4 regions of the Enterobacter sp. WI-ESBL-E8 genome follow, and region 4 is predicted to be linked to each of the others. Evidence: predicted binding sites of a transcription regulator. Region 4 holds the regulator's gene; each other region holds the start of a gene.

Evidence for each region. Region 4 encodes CRP, which controls carbon source genes, mostly activating them, when cyclic AMP is high. Its sites were predicted from a motif close to ATGTGANNNNNNTCACAT; they were not measured.
Region 1: focA (formate transporter FocA) is a predicted target of CRP. The motif match lies at 2,672-2,689, and genes of this name have one in related genera.
Region 2: rhaS (HTH-type transcriptional activator RhaS) is a predicted target of CRP. The motif match lies at 1,544-1,561, and genes of this name have one in related genera.
Region 3: ACWHWP_RS12655 (2-hydroxycarboxylate transporter family protein) is a predicted target of CRP. The motif match lies at 2,647-2,664, and genes of this name have one in related genera.

What each region holds. Positions count from the first base shown of each region.
Region 1 covers NZ_JBRWXJ010000001.1:1,622,852-1,627,645, forward strand. The annotation lists gene pflB (formate C-acetyltransferase) at 1-1,704, opposite strand, end outside; gene focA (formate transporter FocA) at 1,756-2,613, opposite strand; gene ycaO (30S ribosomal protein S12 methylthiotransferase accessory factor YcaO) at 3,021-4,781, opposite strand.
Region 2 covers NZ_JBRWXJ010000001.1:4,889,963-4,894,756, reverse strand. The annotation lists gene rhaB (rhamnulokinase) at 1-1,388, opposite strand, end outside; gene rhaS (HTH-type transcriptional activator RhaS) at 1,690-2,526, shown strand; gene rhaR (HTH-type transcriptional activator RhaR) at 2,600-3,448, shown strand; gene rhaT (L-rhamnose/proton symporter RhaT) at 3,449-4,483, opposite strand; gene sodA (superoxide dismutase [Mn]) at 4,772-4,794, shown strand, end outside.
Region 3 covers NZ_JBRWXJ010000001.1:2,646,699-2,651,492, reverse strand. The annotation lists gene ACWHWP_RS12665 (Kdo(2)-lipid IV(A) acyltransferase) at 1-802, shown strand, start outside; gene ACWHWP_RS12660 (NAD-dependent malic enzyme) at 847-2,532, opposite strand; gene ACWHWP_RS12655 (2-hydroxycarboxylate transporter family protein) at 2,931-4,259, shown strand; gene ACWHWP_RS12650 (helix-turn-helix domain-containing protein) at 4,381-4,794, shown strand, end outside.
Region 4 covers NZ_JBRWXJ010000001.1:4,596,473-4,601,266, forward strand. The annotation lists gene ACWHWP_RS21985 (hydrolase) at 1-496, shown strand, start outside; gene ACWHWP_RS21990 (YheU family protein) at 493-711, shown strand; gene ACWHWP_RS21995 (phosphoribulokinase) at 742-1,611, shown strand; gene ACWHWP_RS22000 (OsmC family protein) at 1,691-2,095, opposite strand; gene crp (cAMP-activated global transcriptional regulator CRP) at 2,407-3,039, shown strand; gene ACWHWP_RS22010 (YccS/YhfK family putative transporter) at 3,097-4,794, shown strand, end outside.

The sequences.
Region 1 (4,794 bases), 3.0 Mb from region 4:
ACCAAACTGCGGGTATTCACCTTCGATTTCGAAGTCTACAGCCAGGCCGTCTTCGTCACGAATTGGTTTAACTTTCGCATATTTGATTGCAGACAGGGAGTCAGCAGCAACGGACAGACCAGCGATACCACACGCCATGGTGCGGATAACGTCACGGTCGTGCAGCGCCATCAGAGAGGCTTCGTAGCTGTACTTGTCGTGCATGTAATGGATAACGTTCAGTGCAGTGACGTACTGTTTAGCCAGCCAGTCCATGAAGTGATCCATACGCTCCATCACTTCGTCGAAGTTCAGAACGTCGCCTTTGATTGGTTCAGACTTAGGACCAACCTGCATTTTCAGTTTTTCATCAACGCCGCCGTTGATTGCGTACAGCATGGTTTTCGCCAGGTTTGCACGCGCACCGAAGAACTGCATTTGTTTACCAACAACCATTGGGCTTACGCAGCAAGCGATAGCGTAATCGTCGTTGTTGAAGTCCGGACGCATCAGGTCATCGTTCTCGTACTGCAGAGAAGAGGTGTCGATAGACACTTTAGCGGCGAATTTCTTGAAGTTCAGAGGCAGTTTTTCAGACCACAGAACGGTGATGTTCGGCTCCGGAGATGGACCCATGGTGTACAGGGTGTTCAGGAAGCGGAAGCTGTTTTTGGTCACCAGCGTACGGCCGTCAACGCCCATACCACCGATGGATTCAGTTGCCCAGATTGGGTCACCGGAGAACAGCTCATCGTATTCAGGGGTACGCAGGAAGCGAACCATACGCAGTTTCATGACCAGGTGGTCAATCATTTCCTGAGCGTCTTGCTCAGTGATTTTACCTGCTTTGATGTCACGTTCGATGTAAGCATCCAGGAAGGTGGATACACGACCGAAGGACATTGCTGCACCATTCTGAGACTTAACCGCGGCCAGGTAGCCGAAGTAGGTCCACTGGATAGCTTCCTGAGCGTTGGTTGCAGGACCAGAGATATCGCAGCCATATTTAGCCGCCATTTCTTTGATCTGACCCAGCGCGCGGTGCTGTTCAGCGATTTCTTCACGCAGACGGATAGTCGCTTCCAGGTTTACGCCGTTTTCCAGGTCAGACTGCAGGGAAACGAACTGCGCGTATTTGTCTTTCATCAGGAAGTCGATACCGTACAGCGCAACGCGACGGTAGTCACCGATGATACGGCCACGGCCATACGCATCTGGCAGGCCAGTCAGAACGCCAGATTTACGGCAGTTCAGAATGTCTTTGGTGTAAACATCGAATACGCCCTGGTTGTGGGTTTTGCGATATTCGGTGAAGATTTTTTTCAGCATTGGGTCCAGCTCGCGGTTATACGCTTTGCAGGAACCTTCAACCATTTTGATACCACCGAACGGGATGATTGCGCGTTTCAGTGGTGCTTCAGTCTGCAGACCAACGATTTTCTCAAGGGCTTTGTTGATGTAGCCAGCATCGTGAGAAGTGATGGTGGAAGCAACGGAGGTGTCAAAATCAACTGGCGCGTGAGTGCGGTTTTCCAGTTTAACGCCTTCCATTACGCTGTCCCACAGCTTGGTGGTCGCTTCAGTTGCGCCAGCCAGGAAGGATTCGTCACCTTCATACGGGGTATAGTTTTTCTGAATGAAGTCACGTACGTTTACTTCATTCTGCCAGTCACCTTTCGCAAAACCTTCCCAGGCTGTGGCTAACTTTTCATTAAGCTCGGACATGTAACACCTACCTTCTTAAGTGGATTTTTTATTTACTGCCTGAGAAAACCATCAATGATGATCGTCGCCACGCAGGTAAATGACCCAGTATGTCAACCCAACTAACAGACCCCCACCGATAATGTTCCCGATAGTGACAGGGATCAGGTTATCAGTAATGAAATTCATAATAGTCAGGTGAGAGAAACTTTCCGGGGATGAACCAACTGCGGTCCAGAACTCCGGGCTCGCAAAGTCGCGGATGACAATGCCCATCGGAATCATGAACATATTCGCGATACTGTGCTCAAAGCCGCTGGCAACAAACATCGCAACCGGCAGAACCATAATTAAGGCTTTGTCCATCAGGCTACGACCAGAGTAGCTCATCCATACAGCCAGGCAGACCATGAGGTTAGCGAGGATGCCGAGAGCAACGGCTTCGATAAATGTGTGGTGCATTTTGTGGTCGGCGGTTTGCAGGACGTTGAGGCCCCAGCCACCGTTGGCGGTCATGTACTCGCCAGAAAGCCACATCAACAAAACAAAGAGCAGACAGCCAACCAGGTTACCCACGTAGACGTTAAGCCAGTTACGTGCCAGCTGACCCCAGGTAATTCTTCCGCTGGCCTTAGCCACGACAATCAGCACCGTTGAGGTGAAGAGGTCGGCGCCGCAGATGACGCAAAGAATCAGACCCAGTGAGAAGCAAATGCCGCCAATCAGTTTGGCCATGCCGAAAGGCATTGCGGCAGTACCGGTGGTGGCGGTGATGTAGAAGACGAAAGCGATAGAGATGAACACACCAGCCGTAATCGCCAGATAGAACGTCTTCATCGGGTGTTTCGTTGCTTTATAGACACCCGCTTCTTCGGCAACTTTCGCCATCGCAGCAGGGAGTAAAAGATCAAAAGGGTTGTCAGCTTTCACACTAACTCTCTCTTTATTAAGTCGGCGACGAGATACTAACAAAGCATTATAGAAGAGAAATTGATATAGATCATATCTCGCCTGGCTTATAGGCCCGCACTGTGTATGGTTTTACAGCAAATGCGGAGTAAGTATTTGATTATCCGTATAAAAATAAATTTTAAAAGTTATGAAAAGAGTTGAATTTTTTCGTCCAGCCACCTCTGAAACAGTTAATTAATATGGAGTATTTACCATAAAAAGTAACAGTAAAGCTCAGGTAAATATTATTATATTTACCCACGTTTAACTTTATTATTACATTCAACAATCATTGCCGAAGAAAATAAAAAAACGGGGCAATGAAATTGCCCCGTAATATAGCCCAGACGATTGAATACGCCTACTGCCGGTAATGTTATGTGCGCTTATTTTGACCAGTAAGCGGCTTTTGCTTTCTGCAGCTTTTCGTAGGCCTTCAGCAGCGACTGATGCGCAGGGAAGGCTTTCAGATCGCTATCAATAGCCTGCAGACCATAGAATGGCTCTTCGCCACTCAGGGCCGCGCTGGCTGCTTCTACGGCCTCAGCGCCGTACATACGCACGAAAGCATTCAGATATTGCAGCGGCTCGCGATCCTCTTCCTGTGCGAGCAGCAACAGCGTTTGCAGACAGCGATAATAATTGGTGCGCTCGGCAGAGAAGACCGACTGGTTGAACTCCATGGTCCACTCGGTCCAGGCCAGGGCCTGATCCAGGTCGCCACCCGCCAGGGCCAGCATCGCTTTCAGCTCACCGATACGCAGGGTGTACCAGCCGTTATCTTTACCGGTCGCCAGGCCCAGCAGTTCACGTACGCGCGTGAAGTCATCGTGGCCTTCCTCGTCCAGCTGGGCGATCAGGTTCAGATAATCTTCTTTCGCCCATTCGCTGCCCGGCAGAGCCAGCAGCGTTTCGCGCAGATGCGCGCCCATGCTGTTATTCGCCAGCCACAGATCTTCGGCAGGGTAGATGTCGGACATGCCGGGAACAATAATGCGGCACGCGTAAACGCCGAGGTGCTCGTAGTCGGCGATATAGACGTCCTGGTCTTCGGCTTTGAAGATAGCCATCAGCGTGGCGAACTCTTCTTCGGTTGTACCGGCAAAGCTCCAGTCCACGAACGGATAGTCTGCGTCCTGCTTGAACATATCCCAGGAGATCAAACCGCTGGAGTCGATGAAGTGGGTTTCGAGGTTGGTATGCTCGGCCACTTCTTCGTCGTCAAACGTTGGCGGGGTGAACACGTCTAGATCTTTCAGGCTACGGCCCTGCAGCAACTCGGTAACGGTACGTTCCAGCGCCACGCCGAAGTCAGGATGCGCGCCGAAGGAGGCGAAGCAGGTGCCGTTCGTGGGGTTAAACAGCACAACGCAGATAACCGGGTACTTACCGCCCAGCGAGCCGTCATACGCAAAAATAGGGAAACCTTCTGCTTCCAGTTTGGCGATGGATTCCACCACGCCCGGATAACGCGCCAGCACGTCGGCCGGAATTTCAGGCAGGCTGATAGATTCGGCAATGATGCGGTTTTTAATATGGCGTTCGAAGACTTCAGACAGACCCTGTACGCGTGCTTCATTGCGGGTGTTACCGGCGGACATACCGTTGGACACATACAGGTTGCCGACGATGTTCATCGGGATATAGACGGTCTGCTCATCAGACTGACGGGTAAACGGCAGGGCGCAAATACCGCGATCTTCGTTACCGGACTGCAGATCGATCAGCATGCTGGCCGTCAGTTCGCTGTCTGGATCGTAGAAGGCACGCAGGCGAGCGTCGAGAATACCTTCCGGCAGTTCGTCATCTTCGGTCAGCGGGAACCATTTTTCATTTGGATAGTGAACGAACGGGCCGTTAGCGATGGTTTCGCCCAGCCAGAAGTCAGCGAAGAAATAGTTGGTGGACAGACGCTCAAAATACTCACCCAGCGCAGAGGCCAGTGCCGCTTTTTTGGTCGCGCCTTTACCGTTGGTAAAGCACAGGGCACACTCTTTATCGCGAATATGCACGGACCAGACATGAGGCACCGGATTGAGCCAGGAGGCTTCTTCGATGTTAAAACCCAGGTCGGTCAGTTTTTGCTGGAAGCGAGCGATGGAATCTTCCAGAGCGGCGTCTTTGCCGGGGATAAACGTTTGAGTCATGGCGTTCACTTTT
Region 2 (4,794 bases), 290 kb from region 4:
AAGGTGGTCAGGCGGGTATTCGCGGTGACCACCGAACGGAATTCGTCGACGTCTGAAAGTTCGTCCAGAGTCATTAGCTGAATACCGATGTTGCCGAGCGTCGAAGCCTCCACTGGACCTGCCACCACGGTGATACCGCAGGCATCGGCGCAGAGCTGGTTCAGCAGATGGTTCTGGCAGCCGCCGCCCACGATATGCAGTTGGCTGAACGGTTTGCCGCGAAGGCTCGCCAGCTCGCTCAGGACATCCGCGTAGAGTAGGGCGAGGCTGTCAAAAATGCAGCGCGCCAGCTCGGCAGGACTGGAGGGCACCGGCTGCCCTGCTTCGAAACAGGCGGCCTGGATTTCGGCGCTCATATGCACCGGGTTAATAAAGCGGTCGTCGTTCGGGTTGATCAGGAACGTACAGGCCTTCAGCTTTTCGGTTTCTGCGATAAGCGCAGGCAGGTCGGAAATGTGCTGCTCTTTCAGTATCCGCTGGAGCAGCCAGAGACCCATGATGTTCTTCAGCACGCGGTAGCGTCCTTCGGCACCGCCTTCGTTAGTGATGTTCGCCGCCAGAGCGGCGTCGCTGGTGTAAGGCGTTTTGCTCTCAAAGCCCATCAGCGACCAGGTGCCGGAAGAGAGGTAGGCCGCGTCTTTACTGGCCAGCGGGGATGCAATCACCGCGCTGGCGGTATCGTGACTGGCGACGGCAACCACCGGGATTTCATTCCCCTGCGGGCAAATCCAGTAACCGATCACATTCCCCGGATGGGTCGGCGCGCCGAACCAGGAAGGCGAGGCGCCCGTCCAGGCCAGCAGGTGTTCATCCCAGCTATCGGTGTTGATGTTGACCAGCTGCGTGGTGGTGGCGTTGGTGTATTCCCAGTTCATGTTGCCGGTCAGCCTGTAGCTTAAGTAGTCCGGGATCAGCAGCGCGTGCGCCACCTTTTTGACCAGCTCCGGCTGCTGCTTAACCAGCGCGCGCAGCTGATACAGCGTGTTAAACGGCAGAAACTGTATGCCGCTGCGGCCATAAATGTTTTCCTTGCCAAGCTGTGCGATGGCGTGCGCCATCAGCCCATCGGTGCGGCTGTCGCGATACGAGACGGGCAAGCCAATGCGTTCGCCGTGGCTGTCGAGCAGAACGTAGTCCACGCCCCAGGTATCAATACCGATGCTGTCGATGCGTATGCCGTCGTTGCAGACGTTGTTCAGCCCGGTGCGGATCTCCGCTTCCAGGGCATCAATATCCCAGGTATCAAAACCGTCCTGTTTTTGCAGGCAGTTGGCGAAACGGTGCATTTCGCGAAGCGTAAATGTGCGCTCGCTGCAGTCCCAGGTGGCGAGCATTACGCGGCCGCTGGATGCGCCTAAATCGACAGCCACACAATGGCGAAAAGTCATGGTCAGGTCCCTTCTTAAGTCATTGGTGCTGAGTGTAAAAAAGGGAAGAAAAGACCACCTTCTCATCACTGACAGCACAAATCTCGCGCTGGCAAGAAAGCAAAGATGAACGTGAGGGAGTTCACAATTTCCAGTCATGGCGGGGTTTTAGGGCAATGTGACGCTGACCGCATTTCCCGATTTTTTCGTCTGTTTCTTGAAAAACGGACAGCTTTTGCGACGTTTGCTGTCAAAAATTTAAGGTGAGTACGGAAGGCCTTAATTACTATTTTGAGAACTTTTCTCATTGGTGGGAGCCGTTATGACCGTACTGCACAGCGTCGATTTTTTCCCGTCGGGAACGTCTCCGGTGGCGATTGAGCCACGGCTCCCGCAGGCTGCGTTTCCTGAACATCATCATGATTTTCATGAAATTGTGATTGTCGAGCATGGAACGGGCATTCATGTCTTCAACGGCCAGCCGTACACCATCAGCGGCGGTATGGTGTGCTTCGTGCGCGACCACGACAGGCATTTGTATGAACATACCGATAACCTGTGCCTCACCAACGTGCTCTATCGTTCGCCGGACGCGTTCCAGTTTCTGTCGGGGTTAAACAAGCTACTGCCCCAGGAGCAGGATGGACACTACCCGTCTCACTGGCGGGTGAATCAGTCCACGTTGCAGCAGGTGCGTCAGTTGGTGAATCAAATGGAGCAGAGCGAGGACGGGCAGGAGACACATGCCATTGCCACCCGCGAGCTGCTGTTTATGCAGCTGCTGGTTCTGCTGCGTCGCAGCAGCCTGGTGGAAGGGCTGGCAAATAACGACGCGCGGCTGAACCAGTTGATGGCCTGGCTGGAGGACCATTTCGCTGAGGACGTATGCTGGGAAGCGCTGGCGGATGATTTTTCGCTGTCGTTACGCACGCTCCATCGTCAGCTGAAGCAGTACACCGGGCTCACGCCGCAGCGCTACCTCAACCGCCTGCGCCTGATCAAAGCGCGTCACCTTTTACGTCACACCGACGAAAGCGTCACGGATATCGCCTATCGCTGCGGTTTCGGCGACAGTAATCACTTTTCGACGCTTTTTCGCCGCGAGTTTAGCTGGTCGCCGCGCGATATCCGTCAGGGGAAGGATGCTTCGCTCCAGTAACGCGAAGGCAATCACCGTTTTATTGCCGTAAAAAGGCTAATAATGTCCGGTTATTCACCGTAGAGGTTGTGGTGTGGCCGCTCAGTTAATACTTCGCAAAGATGATTTTTTTGCCACCGCGAGCCAGGCCGTCGCGGTGGCCGACCGCTATCCGCAAAATGTCTTTGCCGAGCATACCCACGAGTTTTGCGAGCTGGTGCTGGTGTGGCGCGGCAACGGCTTACACATCCTTAACGACCGGCCCTACCGCATCACGCGTGGCGATCTGTTTTACATCCGCGCCGAAGACAAACACGCTTACGCCTCGGTTAACGATCTGGTGTTGCAGAACGTTATCTATTGCCCGGACAGGTTCAAACTGAATGTCGACTGGGCGGCCCATATCCCCGGTTTTCTCAATACCAGAGGCGAACCCCACTGGCGCTTAAGCAGCAACGGCATGGCTCACGTGCGCCAGACGATCTCCCAGATGGAGCAGGAAAGCCAGAAGCACGATCCGGTGGCAAATCCGATGGCGGAACTGCTGTTCGCCCAGCTGGTCATGACCCTCAAACGCCATCGTTACGCTACCGATAACCCCTCCGCAACCGTCCAGGAAGCGCTGCTGGACAAGCTGATCGCCCGGCTTGCGGGCAGCCTGAACAAAAGTTTCGTGCTGGAAAAGTTCTGCGAGCAGGAGCAGTGCAGCGAGCGCGCGCTGCGCCAGCAGTTCCGCACCCAGACGGGGATGACGGTGAACCACTATCTGCGCCAGCTGCGCATCTGCCACGCCCAGTACCTGTTGCAGCATACTGAGCTGATGGTGAGCGAAGTGGCGATGCGCTGCGGATTTGAGGACAGTAATTACTTTTCGGTGGTGTTTAACCGCGAGGTGGGGATGACGCCGGTTCAGTGGCGTCATCGCAGTCGAAAGGCGGCGTAGTCAGCTCGCCATGCCGAGGCCGACAATATTCGCGGCAATGATGATCACCACGCAGCCCAGGCTTAGAACGCCCACCGGACGACGCCCGGCGTTATTCCACTCCTTCAGTACCAGCCCAACCAGTCCGCCACACAGTACGTAGAAGCTCATGTGCAGCATCCAGCTTATGTAGTCGTACTGCGGTGGAATGCTGGCGTGGCCCCAGGCGTAGAAAAAGAACTGCAGATACCACATGAGGCCGCCCAGCATCGACAGCAGCACATTGGTGATGATTAAAGATTTTGCCAGTGAGAAATCGGCTTTTACCGACAAATCCTTCACTTTTGCCAGACGAATGAAGCAGAAGCCGAGGTTGACCAGCGCGCCGCCGCCCATGATGACAACGTAGCTTGGCAGTGCCACGTACAGCGGGTCGACGCCCAGCGCGGCGGCCGCTTCGTGCATGGGCTTCGCGGCGTTCATGGCGAACGACATTCCCGCCGAGAAGATGCCGCACATCACTGCCAGCAGCAGTCCTTTCTTTAGATTAAAGTCTTCGGCTTTGATGCCCATCTTGCGCTCTTTCAACTGACCCGCGCGGGTGACGATACCCACGCCGATCACCGCGACGAGCACGCCCAGCAGCGTCATCTGCCCGCCTTTGGTGTTGATCAATACGTCAACATTGCCGTTAAGAATGGGCGTCATCAGCGTGCCAACGATCAGCGTAATGCCAATCGCGATGCCGATACCCATCGACATCCCGAGATAGCGCATGGTCAGGCCGTAGTTGATGTTGCCGATGCCCCACATCGCGCCGAACAGAAACACCGGCAGCAAGGTGGAGGCATTGAAGGAGGTGAAATAGCCCCAGAAATCCGGGAGCAGCATGGCGCTAATGGTCCACGGCAAAATCAGCCAGGACACGGTACCGCCAACCGACCACATGGTTTCCCACGACCACCCTTTCACCTTTTTGAACGGGGCATAGAAACAGGCTGCACTGGCCGCGCCTATTAAATGCCAGAAGATACCCATCGTAATCGCATGATTCATTTTTACGTCCTCATCGTTTTTATAGCCGGTGGCTTCCCCCCGACTTGATGAGTGTAAAAATTAGGCGGTTCAGGAACCTTCAGAAGGTTGCCGCGCTTTTGTTCTGGATGGCAATCAGCACGTTAACCGGGTGAGCAGACTCACAATTTTGTGATTAGACAAAACCTGAATAACCTTATAAAAACTACGGCATTGATAATCATTTTCAATATCATTTAATTAACTATAATGAACCAACTGCTTACGCGGCATTAACAGCTGTGCCGCCCGACAATAATGGAGAGGATTATGAGTTATACACTGCCATCCCT
Region 3 (4,794 bases), 1.9 Mb from region 4:
TCCTGAGATGAATGAGAATGAACGCGAGACGTTGCTGCAGCGTAATTTTGAATCGGTAGGCATGGGGGTGATCGAAACCGGGATGGCATGGTTCTGGCCGGCGTGGCGGGTGCAGAAATGCTATACCGTGGTGGGCTATGAGCACATGGAAAAGGCGCGGGCGAAAGGCAATGGCGTGGTGCTCGTGGGCATGCATTTCCTCACCCTTGAGCTGGGCGCGCGGATCTTTGGCATGCTTAACCCCGGCATTGGGGTGTATCGTCCTAACAATAACGCGCTGCTGGACTGGCTGCAGACGCGCGGGCGCCTGCGTTCCAATAAAACCATGCTCGACCGCTATGATTTAAAAGGCATGATCCGCTCGCTGAAGCAGAATGAAATTTTGTGGTACGCCCCGGATCACGACTATGGCAAAACCAATAGCGTCTTCGTGCCGTTTTTTGCGGTGCCGGATGCCGCCACGACGGCGGGCAGCTATATGCTGGTCAAAAGCGCGCGGCCTGCCGTCATCCCCTTCGTGCCGCGGCGCAGGGCGGACGGCTCAGGTTACGAGCTGATTATTCTGGAGGATATCGGTGAAGCGCTGCAGGGGGGAGATAAAGAATCCGTTGCGACGCAGATGAACAGGGCAATTGAGCGCGCGGTACGGATGGCGCCAGAGCAGTATATGTGGCTGCACCGTCGCTTCAAAACGCGTCCTGAAGGCCAGCCTGACCGGTATGCCCGCCGCAAAACGGCGGCACCGCGGGCTGATATTCTGTCCGTCGACGATTTTTCCGACCGCTCGGGCGTACAACATTAAAACAGCACCAGGGCCCTCACCGCGCGGTGAGGGCATGACCGATCCTACAGCGCGGAGCGGCGGTAAGGCGCATAGTCCGCCTGCCACCAGGTCTTCTCGATGCGCGCCATCAACGTCTCATCATCTATCGCCGGGGCAACGCCCTGGGCAATTGCGGCCCGTGCCACGGCGACGGCTATCTGGCGTGACACCGTTTCAATACAGTCAACCGGCGGCAGCAATCCCCCTTTTTCCGTTGTGACCAGCGGAGACTGCGCCGCCAGGCTGCGGCTTGCTGCCATCAGCATCTCTTCGGTTACCCGGCGCGCGTTACAGGCCAGAACCCCTAATCCCAGCCCCGGGAAAATATAGGCGTTGTTACACTGGGCGATGTCGTACTGCGTGTCCTGCCAGAAGACCGGGGCAAACGGGCTGCCGGTAGCCACCAGCGCGGCGCCCTGAGTCCAGGCGATAAGATCCTGCGGCTGAGCCTCCGCCCGTGACGTCGGGTTCGAAAGCGGCATGATAATCGGGCGCGGGCAGTGGCGATGCATCTCTTTGACAATCTCTTCGCTAAACAGCCCCGGCTGGCCCGAAACGCCAATCATCACCGTTGGGTGTGCGTTCTTCACTACGTCCAGCAGGGAAATATTCTTCGTCTCTACCTGCCAGCGGCTAATGGCGTCGCGCGCGGTGAGCAGGTTTTTCTGGAAATCGAGCAGGTTGGTCATGTCGTCGGTCAGCAGGCCGAAGCGATCGACCATGAAGATCCGGCTGCGGGCTTCGGACTCGGTCAGGCCGTCATCCACCATTAGCGCCACAATTTTTTCTGCTATCCCGCATCCGGCGGAACCGCTGCCCAGGAAGACCACGCGCTGGTCGCGAATGCGCGTGCCCGCGGCATGGGCCGCCGCAATCAGCGTACCTGCGGTAACGGCTGCCGTTCCCTGAATGTCATCATTGAAGCAGCACAGCTGGTCGCGGTAGCGCTGGAGCAGTCTGGTGGCGTTTTTCTGGGCAAAGTCTTCAAACTGCAGAAGAACGTTGGGCCAGCGCGCCCTGACGGTGCTGACAAACATATCCATAAACTCGGCGTATTGATCGTCGCTGATGCGCGGATGACGCCAGCCCATGTACATCGGGTCGTCCAGGTGCTGCTGATTATTGGTACCGACGTCCAGCATGATCGGGAGGGTAGAGGCCGGATGGATCCCCCCGCAGGCGGTATACAGCGACAGCTTGCCAATCGGGATGCCCATTCCGCCGATACCCTGATCGCCAAGCCCTAAAATACGTTCCCCATCCGTCACTACAATTACGCGGATGTCGTTGCGCGAGAAGCTTTGCAGCATCTCATCAATGCGATGGCGGTTAGGCCATGAAATAAATAACCCGCGCGCGCGGCGATAAATCGTCGAGAAATGCTCGCAGGCTTCACCCACTGTCGGGGTATAGATAATTGGCAGCGTCTCTTTCAGATGCAAACGCAGGAGATTATAAAAGAGGGTTTCATTAGTATCCTGAATATTGCGCAGATAAACATGACGGGAAATATCACTTTTAAAATGGCAGAACTGCACCCAGGCACGTTCGGTTTGTTCTTCAATGGTTTCAACGTTGTGCGGCAATAGCCCATGAAGGTTAAAATTATCCCGCTCTTCTTTAATGAAAGCGAGCCCTTTATTTAATAACGGGTTCTCCAGCAGTACGGCTCCGTTATAGGGCGTATACAGCACTTTTTTGCGAGACATGGTTAACTCCTGACTATTTAAAAGGCGAGTAAAAACAGCGGCTTTAATGGTTTTAAAGACACGGTATTTGTGTGATTGATTGGGGGGTAATTTAGCGCCTGGCTAGCGGAGCAGGAGTGATAAAGTTCACATTCTTTCTGGTTTTATTAATTTCAAAAAGGTATGCATTGATCGCCACGAATAACTTTAGTTACATAATGATGAATTAAATTATTTAAAAGGAAAGCGTTGTTGTGTTCACATTTCTCTTCGGGGGCGCATGTTAATTTCATCCTGAGCCTGATTTTAGAAAAGGCCGCATAATTCATTATTTATATTTAAAAATATTTATTTTATCAGGAATGGTTTCCAGCCTATTCCTTTATCTGTATATCCGAACACAATTTTCAGGTGATTATATGAAAGATAATCCTGTACCGACTTCTGCGCTGCCGACCTCGCGTTTCGCCTTTGGGCTCAATACCGAGGTTGGCGCTGTCCCGCTGATGCTGTTTGTCGGGATTGCCGCCATTGTGGCGACATCCGCCTGGGCAGGGCTACTGCCGAAAAATATGATTGGCGGACTCGCGGTCATCATGACCCTCGGCTTCGCGTTTGCCAAAGTAGGGCGTCAAATCCCCCTGCTGAAAGACATCGGCGGCCCGGCGATCCTGTGCCTGATGGTGCCCTCCGTGCTGGTCTACTTTGGCGCATTCGGCCAACAGACCCTTGATACGGTGCATCTGCTGATGAAAGAGGCGAATCTGCTCTATTTCGTCATCGCCTGCCTGGTGGTCGGCAGCATTCTGGGGATGAACCGGGTACTGCTGATCCAGGGGATGATGCGCATGTTTGTTCCGCTGGTGGCAGGGACATTCATGGCCGTGCTGAGCGGGATCATTGTAGGATCGTTGTTTGGCTATACGCCTTACCACACGTTCTTCTTTATCATCGTTCCGATTATTGGCGGCGGGATTGGCGAGGGGATTTTGCCCCTGTCCCTGGCCTATTCGGCAATACTGGGACACACGCCGGACGTCTACGTTGCGCAGCTGGCACCCGCTGCGGTCGTTGGGAACATCTTCGCCATTATTTGTGCAGGCTCGCTGGCGCGTCTCGGGGCAAAACGTCCCGCGCTTACGGGTAACGGCATGCTGACCCGAAGCAAAGAGGACGCCAGCCTGTTTACCGGGGCGCAAAGTGCTCAACAGACGGATTTTCATCTGATGGGCGGCGGGTTGCTGATGGTGTGCGCTTTTTTCATCGTCGGTGGATTGTTTGAAAAACTGGTCCACATTCCCGGCCCGGTGCTGATGATCCTGATTGCCGTCCTGTGTAAGTACTTCAGGGTAATCCCGGCCTCCATGGAGCAGGGGGCGCACAGCTGCTATAAATTCGTCTCGGCCGCGCTTGTCTGGCCGCTGATGATCGGCCTCGGGATGTTATACGTTCCGCTTGAGAGCGTGGTGTCGGTCTTCTCGGTGGGATACGTGGTGGTGTGCGGCTCGGTCGTGATTGCGATGGCGCTGAGCGGCTACTTTATTGCGTCGCGTCTGAATATGTATCCCGTGGAAGCGGCCATTGTGACCTGCTGCCACAGCGGTCTGGGCGGAACGGGGGATGTGGCTATTTTGTCGGCCTCTAACCGGATGTCGCTCATGCCGTTTGCGCAGATTGCCACCCGCATCGGCGGCGCGTCGACGGTGATTTCCGCCACGCTGCTGATGGGATGGATTATGGCGCACTGATCTGAAACGTCAGGATGCTGAATCGCAACGACATTTTCAGGATGCCGCTGCGGTTCAGTCCTTTATAAATATCACCGCGCTGTATAGAATTACCGCATCCACAGCGACGGGATACCACACGATGACCGGAAGAGTTGATTATCAGATTGAAAAATATCTCCTTACCGAAGCCGCCGAGCCGGAGCGCCTGACGCGCCAGTGGGCAGAGGTGATGGAGGAGTGTCGTGAGCAACAGTCCGGTGCAGAGGAGCGGCTGCGTCTCGCGTTGCTTAATGTGGATTACGTCACCAGCTTCGAGCTGCCCTTCAGACTACTCCTTACCCGTGCACCCCAGCTGATAGATGTTGTCAGAAAAGAGCTTCAGCTCAGTCAGAAAAATGTTCTGTTCAACGGCAAGCGCTTTGGCTGCGTCTATAGCCTTAAAAGGGATCTCGACGGAATACCTGACGAATTTACCTATCAACTTAAAACGCGTATCCAGCGCAGTGACGTGACAGGATGCAGTGAAGTGCCTTACCGGCAAATTGCCCAGCAG
Region 4 (4,794 bases):
GGTGATTGTCTCCGCGCCGTTTATGCTGGAGCAGTGCAGCTACCACATGGAGAAAGGCTTTTCCCGCGTCTATCAGCGCTACCTGCTCAACCTGCTGAAAGCCAACGCGGCGCGTAAACTGAAGGCCTATCCTGATACCCTTCCGGTGAGCCTGCGCCAGCTGAAAAAGGTGCGCCGTATTCGAGAGTTCGACGATCTGATCACCGCGAAAATCCACGGCTTCGCCGATGCGATTGACTACTATCGTCAGTGCAGCGCCATGCCGCTGCTCAGCAAGATCACGCAGCCGACGCTTATCATTCATGCCAAAGATGACCCTTTTATGGATCATCACTCGATCCCCGCTCAGGAATTCCTGCCCGACAACGTTCACTATCAGCTGACGGAGCACGGTGGCCACGTTGGGTTTATCGGCGGCACGCTGCGCCGCCCGAAAATGTGGCTTGAGACGCGTATTCCTGACTGGCTAACCCCTTATCTGGACGGTGCAAAATGATTATTCCCTGGCAGGATCTGGCTCCCGAAACGCTCGATAATCTGATTGAAAGCTTTGTATTACGCGAAGGCACCGATTATGGTGAACAAGAACGCTCGCTTGAGCAAAAGGTCAACGATGTAAAGCGCCAGCTGAAAAGCGGCGACGTGGTGCTGGTGTGGTCAGAACTGCATGAGACGGTCAATATCATGCCCCGCAACGCGTTTCACGGCTGATCTTCCACCCATTTCAGTCAGGGAGTTGCTATGTCTGCCAGACATCCGGTTATTGCCGTTACGGGGTCGAGTGGTGCGGGAACCACCACCACCAGCCTCGCCTTTCGCAAGATTTTCGCCCAGCTGAATCTCCGTGCGGCGGAGGTCGAAGGCGACAGCTTTCACCGCTACACGCGCCCTGAGATGGACATGGCCATCCGTAAGGCGCGCGATCTGGGTAAACACATCAGCTACTTCGGCCCGGAAGCCAATGACTTCGGCCTGCTGGAGCAAACCTTCCACGAATATGGCCTGAGCGGCACAGGGCAGTCCCGTAAGTATCTGCACACTTACGACGAAGCCGTGCCCTGGAACCAGGTACCGGGCACCTTTACCCCCTGGCAGCCGCTGCCGGAACCCACCGACGTGCTGTTCTACGAAGGGTTACACGGCGGCGTGGTCACGCCCCAGCACGACGTGGCGCGCCACGTGGATCTGCTGGTCGGGGTGGTTCCTATCGTTAACCTGGAGTGGATCCAGAAGCTGACGCGTGACATGAGCGAGCGCGGCCACTCGCGCGAGGCGGTGATGGATTCCGTCGTTCGCTCAATGGAAGACTACATCAATTACTTAACGCCGCAATTCTCCCGCACGCACATTAACTTCCAGCGCGTGCCGACGGTGGACACCTCCAACCCGTTTGCCGCCAAAACGATCCCTTCTCTGGATGAGAGCTTTGTGGTGATCCATTTCCGCAATCTTGAAGGCATCGATTACCCCTGGCTGCTGGCGATGCTGCAGGGCTCGTTTATTTCGCACATGAATACATTGGTGGTGCCGGGCGGAAAAATGGGACTGGCAATGGAGCTTATCATGACGCCGCTGGTGGAGCGGCTGATGGAAGGGAAGCAGATCGCATAATCATTTTTGCCCGGTGGCGCTGCGCTTACCGGGCCTACAATCCGTAGGGCGGGTAAGCGCAGCGCCACCCGCCAAAAGATTAAGCCTCGATCACTTCATACGAATGGGTAATTTTTACCGCTTTCTCCAGCATTAACGCCACAGAGCAGTACTTCTCCGCAGACAGGTCCACCGCGCGTGAGACCGCCGCGTCTTTCAGCGCTTTACCGGTGACAACAAAGTGAAGATTAATGTGGGTGAACAGGCGTGGTGCCTCTTCCCGGCGCTCTGAGGTGAGTTTGACCTCGCAATCCGTCACGTCATGACGGCCTTTTTGCAGAATCGACACCACGTCAATCGCGCTGCATCCGCCTGCCGCCATCAGCACCATTTCCATTGGGCTTGGCGCTTTATCGCCGGAGTTACCATCCATCAAAATCTGGTGTCCTGACGCGGACTCGCCCAGGAACGTTAAACCTTCAACCCACTTCACGCGCGCTTGCATATTTTTGAACTCCAACGTTGCATTTTTGGTGACAGATTACGCGTGCGTTACATTTCTCGCAATGGAAGGCGACCTGCATCATGCTGAAGCGAGACACCAGGAGACACGCGGCGAAAGCTATGCTAAAACACTCAGGATGCTACAGTAATACATTGACGTTACACGTGTATGCAGAGGACATCAAACTTTACTGGCTGCGAAACGTTACGGTAGCCGACTTCCCAGGGTATGGGTAAGAATTCGATTGCAACCCCAGAGTCCGGATGCATCTGATGACTCTGGTGACAGCTTATAACAGAGGATAACAGCGCATGGTGCTTGGCAAACCGCAAACAGACCCGACTCTCGAATGGTTCTTGTCTCATTGCCACATTCATAAGTACCCATCGAAGAGCACGCTGATTCACCAGGGTGAAAAAGCGGAAACGTTGTATTACATCGTTAAAGGCTCGGTGGCAGTGCTGATCAAAGATGAAGAAGGGAAAGAGATGATCCTTTCTTATCTGAACCAGGGCGATTTCATCGGTGAACTGGGCCTGTTTGAAGAGGGCCAGGAACGTAGCGCCTGGGTTCGTGCAAAGACAGCATGTGAAGTGGCTGAAATTTCTTACAAGAAGTTCCGTCAGCTGATTCAGGTTAACCCTGACATCCTGATGCGTCTTTCTTCCCAGATGGCGCGCCGTCTGCAGGTCACCTCTGAGAAAGTGGGTAACCTCGCCTTCCTGGACGTAACTGGCCGTATTGCACAAACGCTGCTGAACCTGGCGAAACAGCCAGACGCAATGACCCACCCGGACGGCATGCAAATTAAAATTACCCGTCAGGAAATTGGTCAGATCGTCGGTTGTTCCCGTGAGACAGTGGGCCGTATCCTGAAAATGCTGGAAGATCAAAACCTGATCTCCGCCCACGGTAAAACCATCGTGGTCTACGGAACGCGTTAATTCCGCTTAAACGGCGTGTCACCGCAGGGTGTCACGCCGTTTTTGTCTCTACTCCCCATGTGGCGCAGGCTGATCTATCACCCCGAAGTTAACTACGCACTGCGACAAACGCTGGTGTTGTGTCTTCCTGTGGCCGTGGGCTTGATCCTCGGACATCTTCAGCAAGGTCTGCTGTTTTCTCTCGTGCCCGCCTGCTGCAACATCGCCGGTCTGGACACGCCGCATAAGCGCTTTTTCAAACGTCTGACTATTGGCGGCTGCCTGTTTGCGGGCTGCAGCCTCGCCGTACAGCTTCTGCTTGCCCGGGACATCCCGCTGCCGCTGATCCTGACCGTGCTGGCCATGACCCTCGGCGTCACCGCCGAAATCAGCTCGCTGCACGCCCGCCTGCTTCCCGCCTCGCTGATTGCGGCCATTTTCACGCTGAGCCTCGCCGGGAATATGCCGGTGTGGGAGCCGCTGCTGATCTACGCTCTGGGGACGCTGTGGTACGGGCTGTTCAACTGGTTCTGGTTCTGGCTGTGGCGCGAACAGCCGCTGCGCGAATCCCTGAGCCTGCTCTATGTGCAGCTGGCGGATTACTGCGAAGCCAAATATACCCTGCTCACCCAGCATACCGATCCGGAAAAATCCTTGCCGCCTCTGCTGACGCGCCAGCAAAAGGTGGTGGATTTGATAAGCCAGTGCTATCAGCAGCTGCACATGCTCGCCGCCAACAAGAACCACGAATACAAACGGCTGCTGCGCACCTTCCAGGTCGGGCTCGATCTGCAGGAACATATCTCCGTTAGCCTTCACCATCCGCAGGAGGTACAAAAGCTGGTCGAGCGCAGCCACGCCGAAGCGGTGATCCGCTGGAACGCGCAGACCGTATCGGCACGTCTGCGGGTCCTGGCTGACGATATTCTCTACCACCGCTACCCCACGCGCTTTAACATGGAAAAACAGCTCGGCGCGCTGGAGAAAATCGCACGCCAGCATCCGGATAACCCGGTTGGCCAGTTTGCCGCCTGGCACTTCAGCCGCATCGCCCGCGTGCTGCGCACGCAGCGCCCGCTTTATCCCCGCGATCTGATGGCGGATAAGCAAAAGCGGCTGCCGCTACTGCCCGCGCTCAGAAGCTATCTTTCTCTTAAATCATCCGCCCTGCGTAACGCCGCCAGGATCAGCGTAATGCTCAGTACCGCCAGCCTGATGGGCATGGCGCTGCATCTGCCGAAACCCTACTGGATCTTAATGACCGTGCTGTTTGTCACCCAGAACGGCTACGGCGCCACGCGGGTGCGTATTCTGCACCGGGCCGGCGGAACGATGGCGGGGCTGATTATTGCGGGCGTGACGCTGCACTTCCACGTGCCGGAAGGTTATACCCTGGCAGGGATGTTAGCGATTACGCTGGTGAGCTACCTGATTATCCGCAAAAACTACGGCTGGGCGATGGTGGGCTTTACGGTGACGGCGGTGTATACCCTGCAGCTGCTCACGCTCAATGGTGAACAGTTTATTGTCGCCAGGCTGATTGATACCCTCATTGGCTGCCTGATTGCCTTTGGCGGCATGGTCTGGCTGTGGCCGCAGTGGCAAAGCGGGCTGCTCAGGCAGAACGCCCACGACGCGCTGGAGGCCGACCAGCAGGCCATTCGATTGATCCTGAGCGACGACCCGCAGCCCTCCCCGCTGGCCTATCAGCGCATGAAGGTCAACCAGGCGCATAACGCCCTGTTTAACTCGCTCAACCAGGCGATGCAGGAGCCG